4 regions of the Caballeronia sp. 11_S32 genome follow, and region 2 is predicted to be linked to each of the others. Evidence: predicted binding sites of a transcription regulator. Region 2 holds the regulator's gene; each other region holds the start of a gene.
What was found. Region 2 encodes LexA, which represses DNA repair genes until DNA is damaged. Its sites were predicted from a motif close to ACTGTATNNNNATACAGT; they were not measured.

Region 1: AC1Z32_RS39200 (CppA family protein) is a predicted target of LexA. The motif match lies at 1,604-1,621, and genes of this name have one in related genera.
Region 3: AC1Z32_RS23990 (ATP-dependent helicase) is a predicted target of LexA. The motif match lies at 1,350-1,367, and genes of this name have one in related genera.
Region 4: AC1Z32_RS01925 (putative DNA modification/repair radical SAM protein) is a predicted target of LexA. The motif match lies at 1,669-1,686, and genes of this name have one in related genera.

Annotation. Positions count from the first base shown of each region.
Region 1 covers NZ_JBXOWH010000006.1:116,048-119,141, forward strand. Annotated here, with positions in the region: gene AC1Z32_RS39190 (hypothetical protein) at 1-8, opposite strand, end outside; gene AC1Z32_RS39195 (PDDEXK nuclease domain-containing protein) at 391-1,419, opposite strand; gene AC1Z32_RS39200 (CppA family protein) at 1,638-1,925, shown strand; gene AC1Z32_RS39205 (hypothetical protein) at 2,270-3,010, shown strand.
Region 2 covers NZ_JBXOWH010000003.1:2,038,080-2,041,173, forward strand. Annotated here, with positions in the region: gene cysT (sulfate ABC transporter permease subunit CysT) at 1-640, opposite strand, end outside; gene AC1Z32_RS21125 (sulfate ABC transporter substrate-binding protein) at 734-1,768, opposite strand; gene lexA (transcriptional repressor LexA) at 2,027-2,704, shown strand; gene AC1Z32_RS21135 (hypothetical protein) at 2,994-3,094, shown strand, end outside.
Region 3 covers NZ_JBXOWH010000003.1:2,628,344-2,631,437, forward strand. Annotated here, with positions in the region: gene AC1Z32_RS23990 (ATP-dependent helicase) at 1-1,315, opposite strand, end outside; gene AC1Z32_RS23995 (hypothetical protein) at 1,467-1,727, opposite strand; gene AC1Z32_RS24000 (hypothetical protein) at 1,790-2,272, opposite strand; gene AC1Z32_RS24005 (RNA-binding S4 domain-containing protein) at 2,596-2,817, shown strand; gene AC1Z32_RS24010 (MATE family efflux transporter) at 3,047-3,094, shown strand, end outside.
Region 4 covers NZ_JBXOWH010000001.1:416,643-419,736, forward strand. Annotated here, with positions in the region: gene AC1Z32_RS01905 (aldose 1-epimerase) at 1-207, shown strand, start outside; gene AC1Z32_RS01910 (hypothetical protein) at 259-570, opposite strand; gene AC1Z32_RS01915 (hypothetical protein) at 897-1,268, opposite strand; gene AC1Z32_RS01920 (hypothetical protein) at 1,340-1,561, opposite strand; gene AC1Z32_RS01925 (putative DNA modification/repair radical SAM protein) at 1,699-2,910, shown strand; gene AC1Z32_RS01930 (UdgX family uracil-DNA binding protein) at 2,910-3,094, shown strand, end outside.

The DNA of each region.
Region 1 (3,094 bases), on a different contig from region 2:
GCTTTCATGCACGAGGACTCTGTGATTCAACTTCTCGAGCATATGTGCGCGGATTCGAAGTCAAGGCGAGCGCCGCCGAAGTAGGCTGATGCGCTGTATCGTCACGATGCAAGCCGAGCCCGTCCTCGGTCGGCGTTTGGCGCAGCGAGGCACGGCCGCACCGTAGGTGACGCGCACATTGGTTTGGCTACGGAAAATCAACCGTCGTCCTTGCCTTCGTTGACGGCACCTACTGCACTTCGGAGGACGGGCGCGAACGATTTCTACCAGGGATTTACGGCATGGCCGCTCGACATCAAACCTCTCCGACAATGCGTTGGCGAATTCCTAACTGCAGTGCGACAGGGGTGATCTGGTCCGCAGAGATCGACGCGACGAAAAGTCGTGCACTCACGGTGCGTCACGCAGTCGCGAGCGTGCCGCCGCAATCGATTGGTGGAGCTTCGCCTTAAGCGTCTCGCGTGGCGGCAACACCGTCAGGTATTCGGCGACGTGTATTCCGCTATTTCCCAGTTCCAGCAGTTCGATCTGCTCCTGCTTTTTGCCAGCACATAAGATGATGCCGATGGGCGACTGTTCTCCTGGTTCCTGCTCGTGCTTCGCGAGCCAGCGGAGATAGAGCTCCATTTGACTCTTGTACTCAGCCTTGAATGCACCCAGCTTGAGTTCGATCGCAACAAGGCGCCGAAGCTTTCGGTTATAGAACAGCAGATCCAGATAAAAATCGTCGTCGTCGATCTGCAGGCGCTTCTGCCGCGCGACGAAGGAAAATCCCGCCCCCAGCTCGAGCAGAAACTGCTCCATCTCTCGCAGGATGGCGTCTTCCAGATCCCGCTCCAGGTAGCGGTCGTTCAGCCCGAGAAAATCGAGCACGTACGGATCTTTGAGGACGACTTCGGGCGTGAGCTCCCGCGTTTCCTTCAACTGCGAAAGTTCGTTCCGGATCACATCGGCCGGCTTTCGCGAAAGCGCACTGCGCTCGAACAGCATCGACTGGATGCGTTCGTGTAACTGTCTCGACGACCACCGCTCGAGTCGGCATAACTCGATGTAGTAGTCGCGCTTGAGCGGATCATCGATATACATCAGCGTCTTGAGATGGGTCCAGCTCAATTCTCTCCGCAGCGCGGAGAGAATTCCCTCGTCCGAAAAGACCTCCGCCGCCCTCATGCAATGTCGCAACTGCTTCTCGCTCCATCCACGGCCGTAGGCCGCCGTCAGTTGCCGCGCCAGCCCGTCGAGGACCTGCTGTCCGTAATCGGCGCGAGCGCCCCCGAGCACACCTTCGCTGATGCGACGACCGATCTGCCAGTACAGAAGCGTGAGTTCGGCGTTCACCGTAACGGCGACGCGAGAACGTGCGCTATCGATCAGCCGCCGTACGTCGTCGACTAGAGAGTCGGGAACCAATTGAGTCATAAATCGATGCAGTCAGTGTGGCAGCGAAGCGGCTGAGGAGAGCGGCCACGTTACCCGAAACCGTTCAAGCACGAAACCCTGACGACGTCCGAGACTCTCCGCACTGCGGAGAATTTTCCTGCGCACACCTCTCATGGCCAGAGTGACCCTTGCCCTGCTCAAGGACCCTGTATATAGTAACAGTACTGTATTTATATACAGGCACATCGGAGGCGATGATGGAGCACCTGGTCAGGGTCTACAACGAAAAGGACCGCCGAACGCTCGAGTGGCTTCGGCGCAAAGTCGGCGATGCGGCCATTACTGTCGCTGCGGAGAAATGCGGCAGATCGGGAAAACCATATCTTTCTGCCCTCTGCAGATACTTGGGCGTGAGAGCCCCAGCGTTCCCGCCCCTGTCTCGCCAAACACCGAGTCCAATAGCCGAAGAGTCTCTCGCTGCCATCCGTAGCATTCTCGCCGGGCCGTCAAGTTCGACTATTCCCACGCGTGGGGCCTTGCATTGATGGTCTGGCCATCGAGGTCGCGACGGATTTGAGACGTGCACAACGACCATCCAGGTTTTATTGTTCCACCGATCGACTAAACAAGGGGACGAGTCGCGGTCGATGCTTGTCCGGCAGCGCACACCCCAGGAAGGAGCCGCGGCCGCCCGCCGGGATTAGCCCGTAATACTTGCCGTTCGCTTCGTAGGTGATCTGGGTCGCCTGTCCGCTAGCGGGCAACCGCGCTTCCCCAGAGCTTTTCACCGGTGTCGGTGCTGAAGGCGCAGGTAACACGGCCCGACGCGAAAGAGACGGCGTGACATCCGGCGGCGCACCGCCGTCGTCTAGCTGACGAAGACGATGTCGTGGTCGCACGAATCTCCGCACGAGAAATACGCGATGCGCCCTACCCGCAGATGCAGCAGCACTTGTTCGAGCCCGAAGACTTCGCTGCCATTGCTCTGCCTGCCGACTACATTCGCACGAAACGCCTCGGCTCCCTCGCGCTTGATCGCCATGAGGCGACGAATCGCGCCTTGCCGGGTGGTGAAGTATCGATTCATGAACGTTCGCGTCGTTTTTGCCCACACGATGGTAGCTCGGCCTCCCTTAAGCTAATGTTATGCAGGACACACCGCAGTCCGACAGCGTTGGAAATCAGTCTACGCCACCATCAAACAACCATGACATTCAAGATCAAAGCAGCGGACCTCAAGCGCATGGAAGAGGGGCTCGATATCCTAAGCGCGCAGCGCATCCGACTGGGACAGGCGGTGGGGGTGTTCAATGAAGCACTCGTCTCCGCGCGCGCGACGCTCCAGGCTGCGGTCGATGACTACAATCAGAAGGGCAGAGATGTGCGCGCGGATTTCGAGAATGTGCACCGGGCACTCGAAAAAGCCTACGCCGAGCGTTCGGACGACTGGAAAGACGGCGAAAAGGGCACGGCGGTGAAAGAATGGCTCGACACACTCGAATCGTTCCCTGAGAACATCGTCGAAGTCTCGCTTGACGAGTTCATCGACGAACTTGAAATCGAAGACCTGATCGGCGATGACCCGAGGGACGACTTCAAGGACGTGGACAAGGAACCGGGCGAAGCATGAAAGCCGCCCAAAGAAAAATCAACAAGCGCGATGCCGAAACCAATCAGAGTTCGGCCGCCTTCGATCCGCACCGGCACACACATG
Region 2 (3,094 bases):
ATTCGCCGAGCGCGCGCGCGAACGCGAGCGCGAAGCCGGTCAGGAGCGCGGGAAAGAGCGACGGCAGCACGACGCGGCGAAACGTGAGCCAGCGCGTGGCGCCCAGGCACGCGGCGGCTTCTTCCTGTTCGCGCTCGAAGTCTTCGAGCACCGGCTGCACCGTGCGCACGACGAACGGCAAGCCGATGAACGTCAACGCGACGAGCACGCCGAGCGGCGTGAACGCGACCTTGATGCCGAAGACCGCGAGATACTGCCCGATCCAGCCGTTGCTCGCATAGACGGCCGCGAGCGAGATGCCTGCCACGGAAGTCGGCAGCGCGAACGGCAAATCGACGATCGCATCGACGATGCGCTTGAACGGGAACGTGTAGCGCACGAGCACCCACGCGACGAGAAAGCCGAACACCGCGTTGATGAGCGCGCCGCCGAGCGCCGCGCCGAACGTGAGCCGGTACGACGCGAGCACCCGCGGCGAGCTCACCGCGCGTACGAACTGCGCCCAGTCGAGCGTCGCGGTCTTCGCGAAGGTCGCGGCGAGCGGAATCAGCACCACGAGGCTTAAGTACGCCACCGTGATGCCGAGCGTCAGGCCGAACCCGGGAAGCGCGCTCGGCTTCTTGAATGTGAGGGTCGTCATCCTTGATTCATCCTTGTGTGCGCGCCGGGGTCGGGCGCGCATTGCCTCGGGCGCGCGGCGTCATTGGTGCGCCGCGTCGCCCGCTTCTTCTGCTTATTGCGGTTGATAGATCGAATCGAACACGCCGCCGTCCGCGAAATGCGTCTTCTGCGCCTTGGTCCAGCCGCCGAACGTGTCGTCGATGGTGTAGAGCTTCAGCTTCGGAAACTGCTTCGTGAGTTCAGCGGGCACCTTGTCCGAGCGCGGCCGATAGAAATTGCGCGCGGCGATCTGCTGGCCTTCGTCGCTGTACAGATACTTGAGATACGCGTCGGCGAGCTTGCGCGTGCCGTGCTTGTCGACGACCTTGTCCACCACCGCGACCGGCGGCTCCGCGAGAATGCTCACCGACGGCACCACGATCTCGAACTTGTCCGGACCGAATTCCTTCAGCGACAGGAACGCCTCGTTTTCCCACGCGATCAGCACGTCGCCCTGCCCGCGCTGCACGAAGCTCGTCGTCGCGCCGCGCGCGCCGGAATCGAGCACCCCGGCGTTTTTGTAGAGCTTCGTCACGAAATCCTTCGCGGTCTGCTCGTTGCCGCCCGGCTTGTGCTGCGCGTACGCCCACGCCGCGAGGTAGTTCCAGCGCGCGCCGCCTGAAGTCTTCGGGTTCGGCGTGACGATCGACACGCCCGGCTTCGTCAGATCGTCCCAGTCCTTGATGTGCTTCGGGTTGCCCTTGCGCACGAGGAACACGATCGTCGACGTGTACGGCGATGCGTTGTCCGGAAGACGCTTCTGCCAGTCCGCGCCGACGAGACCCTTGTTCGCGAGCGCGTCGATGTCGTAAGCGAGCGCGAGGGTCACGACATCGGCCTGGAGGCCGTCCAGCACCGCGCGCGCCTGTCCGCCCGAGCCGCCGTGCGACTGCTTGAAGGTCACGGTCTCGCCGGTGTCCGCCTTCCACTTCTTCGCGAACGCCTGATTGAAATCCTGGTACAGCTCGCGGGTCGGGTCGTAGGAGACGTTCAGAAACGACGTCTGCGCAACCGCGTGCGCGGTCATGCCGGTGCTCGCCGCCGTCAGCGCCGCCGCCGCGAACAGGCGCCGCGCCCCCTTGCCCAATCCCAGTCTGATGCTTTGCATTCCCCGCTCTCCGTCTTATCGAATTGACGGAATCAGTCTATCGAGGCGTCTATATGATTAGAAATAATCGTTCTTCACTTTTTTATACGTAAAGCTGCTAAGAACGATATTCCCTGATGGAAGAAGCGCAAGTCAGCCTGGAACGGGCGTTCGGAAGCCCGCCGAGCGCGAACTTAAAGTAAAGCTTGAAAAGCCGGAAATACTGTATAAAAATACAGTCACCTGTCCATTCATACAGTGCACCAGGGGCCCGAGCCAGTGACCAAAACATCAAAACTTACCGCGCGGCAGCAGCAGGTGTTCGAACTCATCCAGCGCGCGATCGACCGCACCGGCTTTCCGCCGACACGCGCCGAGATCGCGGCGGAGCTCGGTTTCAGTTCGGCGAACTCGGCTGAGGAGCATCTGCGGGCGTTGGCGCGCAAGGGCGTGATCGAACTGGCGGCGGGCTCGTCGCGCGGCATCCGGCTGCTCGGCGATGCATCGCGCATCGATCGCTCGGAGGAATTGCCGCATCAGTTGACTCTGCCGCATCCGACCATCATGCAGCTTTCGCTGCCTTTGGTCGGTCGTGTCGCGGCGGGTAGCCCGATCCTCGCGCAAGAGCACATCTCACAGCATTACGCGTGCGATCCCGCGCTCTTCTCCAGCAAGCCGGACTATCTGCTCAAAGTGCGCGGCCTGTCGATGCGTGACGCCGGCATTCTCGACGGTGACCTGCTCGCGGTGCAAAAGCGCAGCGAAGCGAAGGACGGGCAGATCGTGGTCGCGCGCCTCGGCGACGACGTCACGGTGAAGCGCTGGAAGCGCCGTCCGGACGGCGTCGAACTGATCGCCGAGAACCCTGACTATGAAAACATTTTCGTGCGCTCCGGCAGCAGCGATTTCGCGCTCGAAGGCATCGCAGTGGGATTGATCCGCTCGGGCGAGTTCTGACGGTCCGGGCTCGCGCATCGGCAACATGGCGACACGGCGGAGGCCGAAAATAAATCCGGTCTTCAAGATTTTCGAGACAAAAAATGTCTCGCTGAGCACGCAAAATAGCCTCACCAACAGCAATCGGCATGCAGTCTTCCGGCCGCCGATCGTAAGAAGATAAATATCTCCAAAGGCCACATCCGGCCCCCGCAACCGCGACCAGAGATATTTACGGGTTCATCTAAACAAGCATGACGGCCACCGTTCGCGGTGCGCCGCGGTGCGTCCTATCGTCTGGAGAGTCATCATGGAACGTTTTGCCCGTCTGCTGCCCTTCCGTCAATTCGGCCGTCTGCGCCATCTGCGCTCACTGATCGGTTGTGGCATGCCGCGCGCCGAGACCACGCC
Region 3 (3,094 bases), 590 kb from region 2:
GCGGATTCTCCGCCCAGCGCAGCACCGCGAGCACGTCCTTCACATGGACCGAATCGAGAAACTTGAGCCCGCCGAACTTCACGAAAGGAATGTTGCGCCGCGTGAGCTCGATTTCGAGCGTCGCGCTGTGATGCGCGGCGCGAAAGAGCACCGCCTGCGCCTTGAGCTTCATGCCGCCTTCGCGGGCTTCGAGCACTTTCTCGACGACATAGCGCGCCTGATCGGCTTCATCGGCGACGGAGACGACGCGCGGCTTCTGCGCCGAGGCCTTGTCGGTCCAGAGGTTCTTCGTATAGCGCTCGGACGCGAGCCCGATCACCGCGTTCGACGCCGCGAGAATCGGCTCCGTCGAACGATAGTTGCGATCGAGCGTGACGGTGGCGGCGGGCGGCTCGAAATGGCCCGGAAAATCGAGGATGTTGCGCACCGTCGCGCCGCGGAACGAATAGATGGACTGCGCATCGTCGCCGACGACGGTGAGGCCGCGCCCGTCCGGCTTCATCGCGAGCAGGATGGACGCCTGCAGGCGGTTGGTGTCCTGGTATTCATCGACGAGGACGTGATCGAAGCGGCTCGCGAGATCCGCCGCGACCGACGGCTCAGCCGCGAGATGCGACCAGTAGAGCAGCAGGTCGTCGTAGTCGAGCACGCTTTGCGCCTGTTTCGCGGCGACGTACGCGGCGAAGAGGCGCTTCAGATCGGCTTCCCATTCGCGGCACCACGGATACGACTGGTCGAGCACGGTCGCCAGCGACGCGCCCGTATTCACGACGCGCGAGTAGATCGCGAAGCACGTGGACTTGGCCGGAAAGCGCTTTTCCTTCGATGACAAACCGAGCTCGTGCCGCACGAGGTTCATGAGATCGGCGGAATCCTCGCGGTCGTTGATGGTGAACGACGGCGCGAGCCCGACGAGATCGGCGTAATCGCGCAGCAGGCGCGCGCCGACGCTGTGAAACGTGCCCGACCACGTGAGGCCCTGTGCGATGGCGCTGCGCGTGCCGAGCGCGTTCATCGCGATGCGCGACACGCGCCGTGTCATCTCGAGCGCCGCGCGGCGCGAAAACGTGAGCAGCAGAATGCGATGCGGGTCCGCGCCCTTCACCAGCAGATGCGCGACGCGATGCGCAAGCGTATTGGTCTTGCCCGACCCCGCACCCGCGATCACGAGAAGCGGCCCGCCCGCGCGGCCGGGTTCATCGACGCCGAATTCGACAGCCTGACGCTGCGCCTCGTTCAGCTTCGCGAGATAGTCGGCGACCTGTTTCGCGGTGGATTCGGAAGCGGCGTCGGCGGTGTCGGGAAGCGTGAGCACGTGAGGAAGAAAGCGCGGGAAAAGAGTGACGCACACTGTATATCCATACAACCCGCGCGCGCAAGTCTTTGGCGCGTCAGGGCTTTTGGCCCCAAAAAGCAGCGAGCCCGGCTCGCAGGGAACCGGGCTCGCACCGCGGCAGAAGCGCGGGTTACTGCGCCTTCTTCGCGTTCTTCAGATTCGCGTCGGCGGCGGCTTCGTTGGCTTCGGACTGCGACTCGGTCTTCTTCTTGTCGGCCTTGGCCTGTGCGACGGCCGCGTCCTTGTCGGCTTCGGCCTGCTTCTTCGCGGCCTTCTTGTCGGCGTGGGTCATTGGCGCGTCGCTCGTCGTTTGCGCGAACGATGCCGCGCTCATGCTCGCGAACGTGCCCGCGACGAGCGCGGCCAGCAGTGCGTTGGCTTTTCTATTCATGATGTCCTCCCTCTTTTTCCCGATGCCGCGAGACAGTCAGCCAGCCTCACGGCGCTTCACGCTCAGTGCTGCAGGCCCGTGTCCTTCGGCGTGCCCGGCTCCGTCGCGTTCAGTTCCGCCTTGGCGGCATCCTTGTCCGCCTTGCGGTTGATCTTCGCGTTCTTCAGCTCTTCCTTGTATTGCGCCTTGGCCTGCTGGTTCTGCGCCTTCAACTCGGCCTTCGATGCCTTCTTCGACGCGCTGTATTCGGCGTTCGCCTCGGCGTTCGCGTTGCGGCGCTGGACGAGCGGATCGGTTGGCGCGGGCGCGACGACGTTTTGCTGCGGCGGCGTCACCGGCTGCTGGGCCTGCGTGGGCATCTGGCCTTGCATTTGCCCTTGCATTTGCCCCGGTGCGGCGGTGCCCGGCGCGGCCTGCATCGGCTGCATGGTTTGCGGCTGCATCGGCTGCACCGGCGCGGACTGCGTCGTGGTTTGCGCGTAGGCGCCCGAAGCGGCGAGCGTGGCAATGGCGGAACCGATTAAAAGGATTCGTGCGCGAGTCATAAGTTAGTCCTCTCTTTAGTTGGCGTCGGCGGCGCTCTTACGGCAGTGAAACGAGCGATCCGCGCGACTTTTGTCGATTGGAAAAAGATGACCGAAGCTGCATCGATCAAAACATCGGACCAGCCGTCGATCGGGCGAGTTCGCGAAAACCAGTCATTGTTACCGACGGTTTCATCTGGCTACATTTGCCAACGCGCTCGCTTGCGTTTCGATTACCGGTCTTTCGGGGAAACAGCACAGCTCGTGCCCGGCACCGCGGCGGCGCGCCGGTCGCGGTGGTTTATGATTGAGGTCTTTTCCCGCTTTCCCGCTTCGCCCGTCCCATGCCGCCACTCAAATTCACCCTCACGGGCGACTTCATCGAACTTCACAATCTGCTCAAGCTGATGGGCCTCGCGGACAGCGGCGGCTCGGCGAAAGCGCGCGTCGCGATGGGCGATGTCACCGTCGACGGGCAAGTCGAGACGCGCAAGACCTGCAAGATCCGCGCGGGCCAGAAGGTGAAGCTCGACGGCCAGACGATCCACGTGCGCGCGCCCGACTAGCACGTCTCGGCAGCCCCGCGCGGTTCGGAATATCGCTCATAAGAGAACGCGTCATCGACACGCCGCGCGCGACGCAATAAGCTAGACGTCTTTCGTTCTGGTTTCAGCGCCGGGTTTTCAGCGTCGGTTCTCCGTCAGCGCGTGTTGCGCATCGCGCTCCGCTTTTCGCCCCCTCGCGTTCCAGTCCGGCCGTGCATGTGCGCGGCCTTTTGTTTCCACCCGATCGACCATGCAACCGCAAGTCACGCGCGCCACGCGCGCGCATCAAGGACCGCCG
Region 4 (3,094 bases), on a different contig from region 2:
GCGATCACGCTGCGCGCCGACGCGCCTTTCGATCACATGGTGGTCTACGCGCCCGCGGCGCATCCCGATTTGCTCTGCGTGGAACCGGTGAGCAACGCGGCGGACTGGGTGAACTTGAATGTGAATCGCGCGCTGAAGGGTGGCGCGGTGCTTAAGGCGGGCGAGTCGGTCATCGCGACATTCGCATGGACGACTCGCATCGGGTGATGAGTCGCGGACGATGTTGCTCCCCGCCCGCGACGTAGAGCCTACGTCAGGTCATTGACCGAAGAAGACGTCGCAGCGAGGCGCGTCGCCGCAGCCGCCTTGGCGCCGGCCGCTCGCGGATGCGCTCGCGCCGGCTGCCATGCCGCCGTACGCGGAATCGTCGGCTTGCGCGGCGGGCATCGCGGCGCTTTGCGTCTGATCGGGCGTGTCCTGCGACATATACATCGGGCGCATCGTCTGGACCAGTTGCTGCGCGTCCGCGGGCATGCCCTGAGCGTGAGCCCCGCCAATGCTGGCGACGGTGGTGACGAGCGCGCTGGCGGCCATCATCGCGATGAGTTTCGGATTGAGTGTCTGCTTCATGTTCCAGCTCCTTGAAACGAATGCACAAGTAGCCGGGAACGCGATTCTCGGACTCCTTGCATTGTCGATGGACGGGATCGAGCGCAGCGGCTCAAAAGGCCGGAACATGCTTCGCTCGGCGCGACAATGAACAGCACGCCGGGCGCGACGGATAGCGCTCAGGAGCTAAGTTAAGGCAAGGGGCAAACGCGAGAAATCCCTATCTCGTAGGGATGCTTTGGAGGGGTGAGCGCAGAGGGCGGCCGGGCATTTGCATGGTTTGCGGATGGAAGGTGACGACACGCCCGGGCTTAAGCGAAGCCCGAGCGCGCGCTGTTGACGTGGACTTAGTACGACTTGGACGCGCCGCCGCTCGATGTGCCCGAGTCCGAACTGCTCTTCTTGTTCTTGTGCATCTTGTTGCTTTGCGACGAGCCCATGGTGTTCGCCCCCGATGCGCCCGAGGTCGTTCCCGTTACGCCGTTGCTGTTCGGCGTGCTCATGCCGGTGCCGCCTTGACCCGCGCCATTGCCGCCCGCCGTGCCGCCACCCGCGCCACCGCCCGCGCCTTGCGCGAACGCTGCACCGGATAGGCTCAGGATCATTGCCGAAACAAGCAGGCTTCTCTTCGCGTTCTTCATGGTGTCCTCCCGTTGATCGATGGTCTTGATGCGCGCCGCCTCGCACAATGCTGCGGCGTCGCGGAGTTCCTTGCGCAATCGCCGTGCCGCGCGAGATGGGGCGAGCGCCGGTTCGGCTTCAGACCGTACTACGGGAAGAAGCACAAGCGTCAGGCCAACGCCTCGTCGCACCATTCGATAGCCCACGCCCGCGCGCAATGCACGGCATCCGATTCGCTCGTGAAGGAATCGAGTTCGCCCGATTCGAAGGCTTCCATGTGCCCGCTGTGCTCTTCTGGCGAACGCGTGATCTTTGCGTGTGCGTAGTAACTTCCGTCCTGATCGTGACGCGCGGTGCAATCGATGTGGAACGTCTTGTAGTCGAATCGCATGAGGCTCTCCGATGAATGAAGTGTTGGGCCAGGCGCGAAGCATGCGAGAGGGGTTGCAAACGTCCTGCCATGGACATTTGTGTTTGACTCCGCGACCTACGTGAGATACTGTATAAACATACAGTATCATATGCAAGATGGATCTCTCCGAAAAGCTCGAAATTCTCGCGGATGCCGCCAAGTACGACGCTTCGTGCGCGAGCGGCGGCGCGCCCAGGCGCGAGTCGCGCGGCATCGACGGTCTCGGCGCCAGCACCGGCTCCGGCATCTGCCACAGCTTCACGCCCGATGGCCGCTGCGTTTCGCTGCTCAAGATCCTGCTGACCAACTTTTGTCTTTACGATTGCCGGTACTGCATCAACCGCCGTTCCAGCAATGTGCCGCGTGCGCGTTTCACGCCCGATGAAGTCGTCGGCCTCACGCTGGATTTTTACCGCCGCAACTACATCGACGGCCTGTTTCTCAGCTCCGGGGTGATTCGTTCGTCGAACTACACGATGGAGCAGCTCGTGCTCGTCGCGAAGACGCTGCGCGAGAAGCATCAGTTTCGCGGCTACATCCATCTGAAGACGATTCCTGATGCCGACCCCGAACTCATTGCGCAGGCGGGGCGCCATGCCGACCGCCTCAGCGTGAACATCGAGCTGCCGACGGAAATCGGCCTCGAGCGGCTCGCGCCGGAAAAAAGCGGCCGCACGATCAAGCTGGCGATGGGCAACATCCGCGTGGCGCGCGAGGAATCCGAAGCGGAGCCGCGCGCGCCGCGTTTCGCGCCGGCGGGGCAGAGCACGCAGATGATCGTCGGCGCCGATGAAACCGACGACCGCACCATCCTCGGCACCGCCGAAACGCTCTACGGCTCGTATCAACTGAAGCGCGTCTATTACTCGGCGTTCAGCCCGATTCCCGACAGCCCGTCTGGCGTGCCGTCGCAGGCGCCGCCGCTGCTGCGCGAGCATCGTTTGTATCAGGCGGACTTTCTGATGCGCGGCTACGGGTTCGCCGCCGCCGAGTTGCTCGGCGATGCCGGCAATCTCCCGCTCGATGTCGATCCGAAGCTCGCGTGGGCGCTCGCGCATCGCGAACGCTTTCCCGTCGACCTGAACGCCGCGCCCGCGCGCATGATCGCGCGCGTGCCCGGTATCGGCATGCGCAACGCGAAGCGCATTGTCGAATTGCGGCGGGCGCGGCGTGTGCGCTATCACGATCTCGTGCGGCTGCGCTGCGGCATGGACAAGGTGAGGCCGTTCGTCGTCACGGAGGATTACCGGCCGCCGCTCGCCGAAGCGCCTTCGGAAAATCTGCGGCGCGCGCTCGCCACCGGTCCGGTGCAACTCTCGCTGATCTGATGCGCGTCATCACTATCGACGACGATTTCGACGCCTGGCGCGCCGCCGCGCTCGATGCGCTCGCGCAGGGGCTCGCGCCCGAATCGGTCGACTGGCGCACGTCGCAAGCGGAGCCTGCGTTGTTCAACGAATCCGCGCCGTCCGTGCATTCGGCCGACACGCCTCGCATCCGCGTATCGCGTGA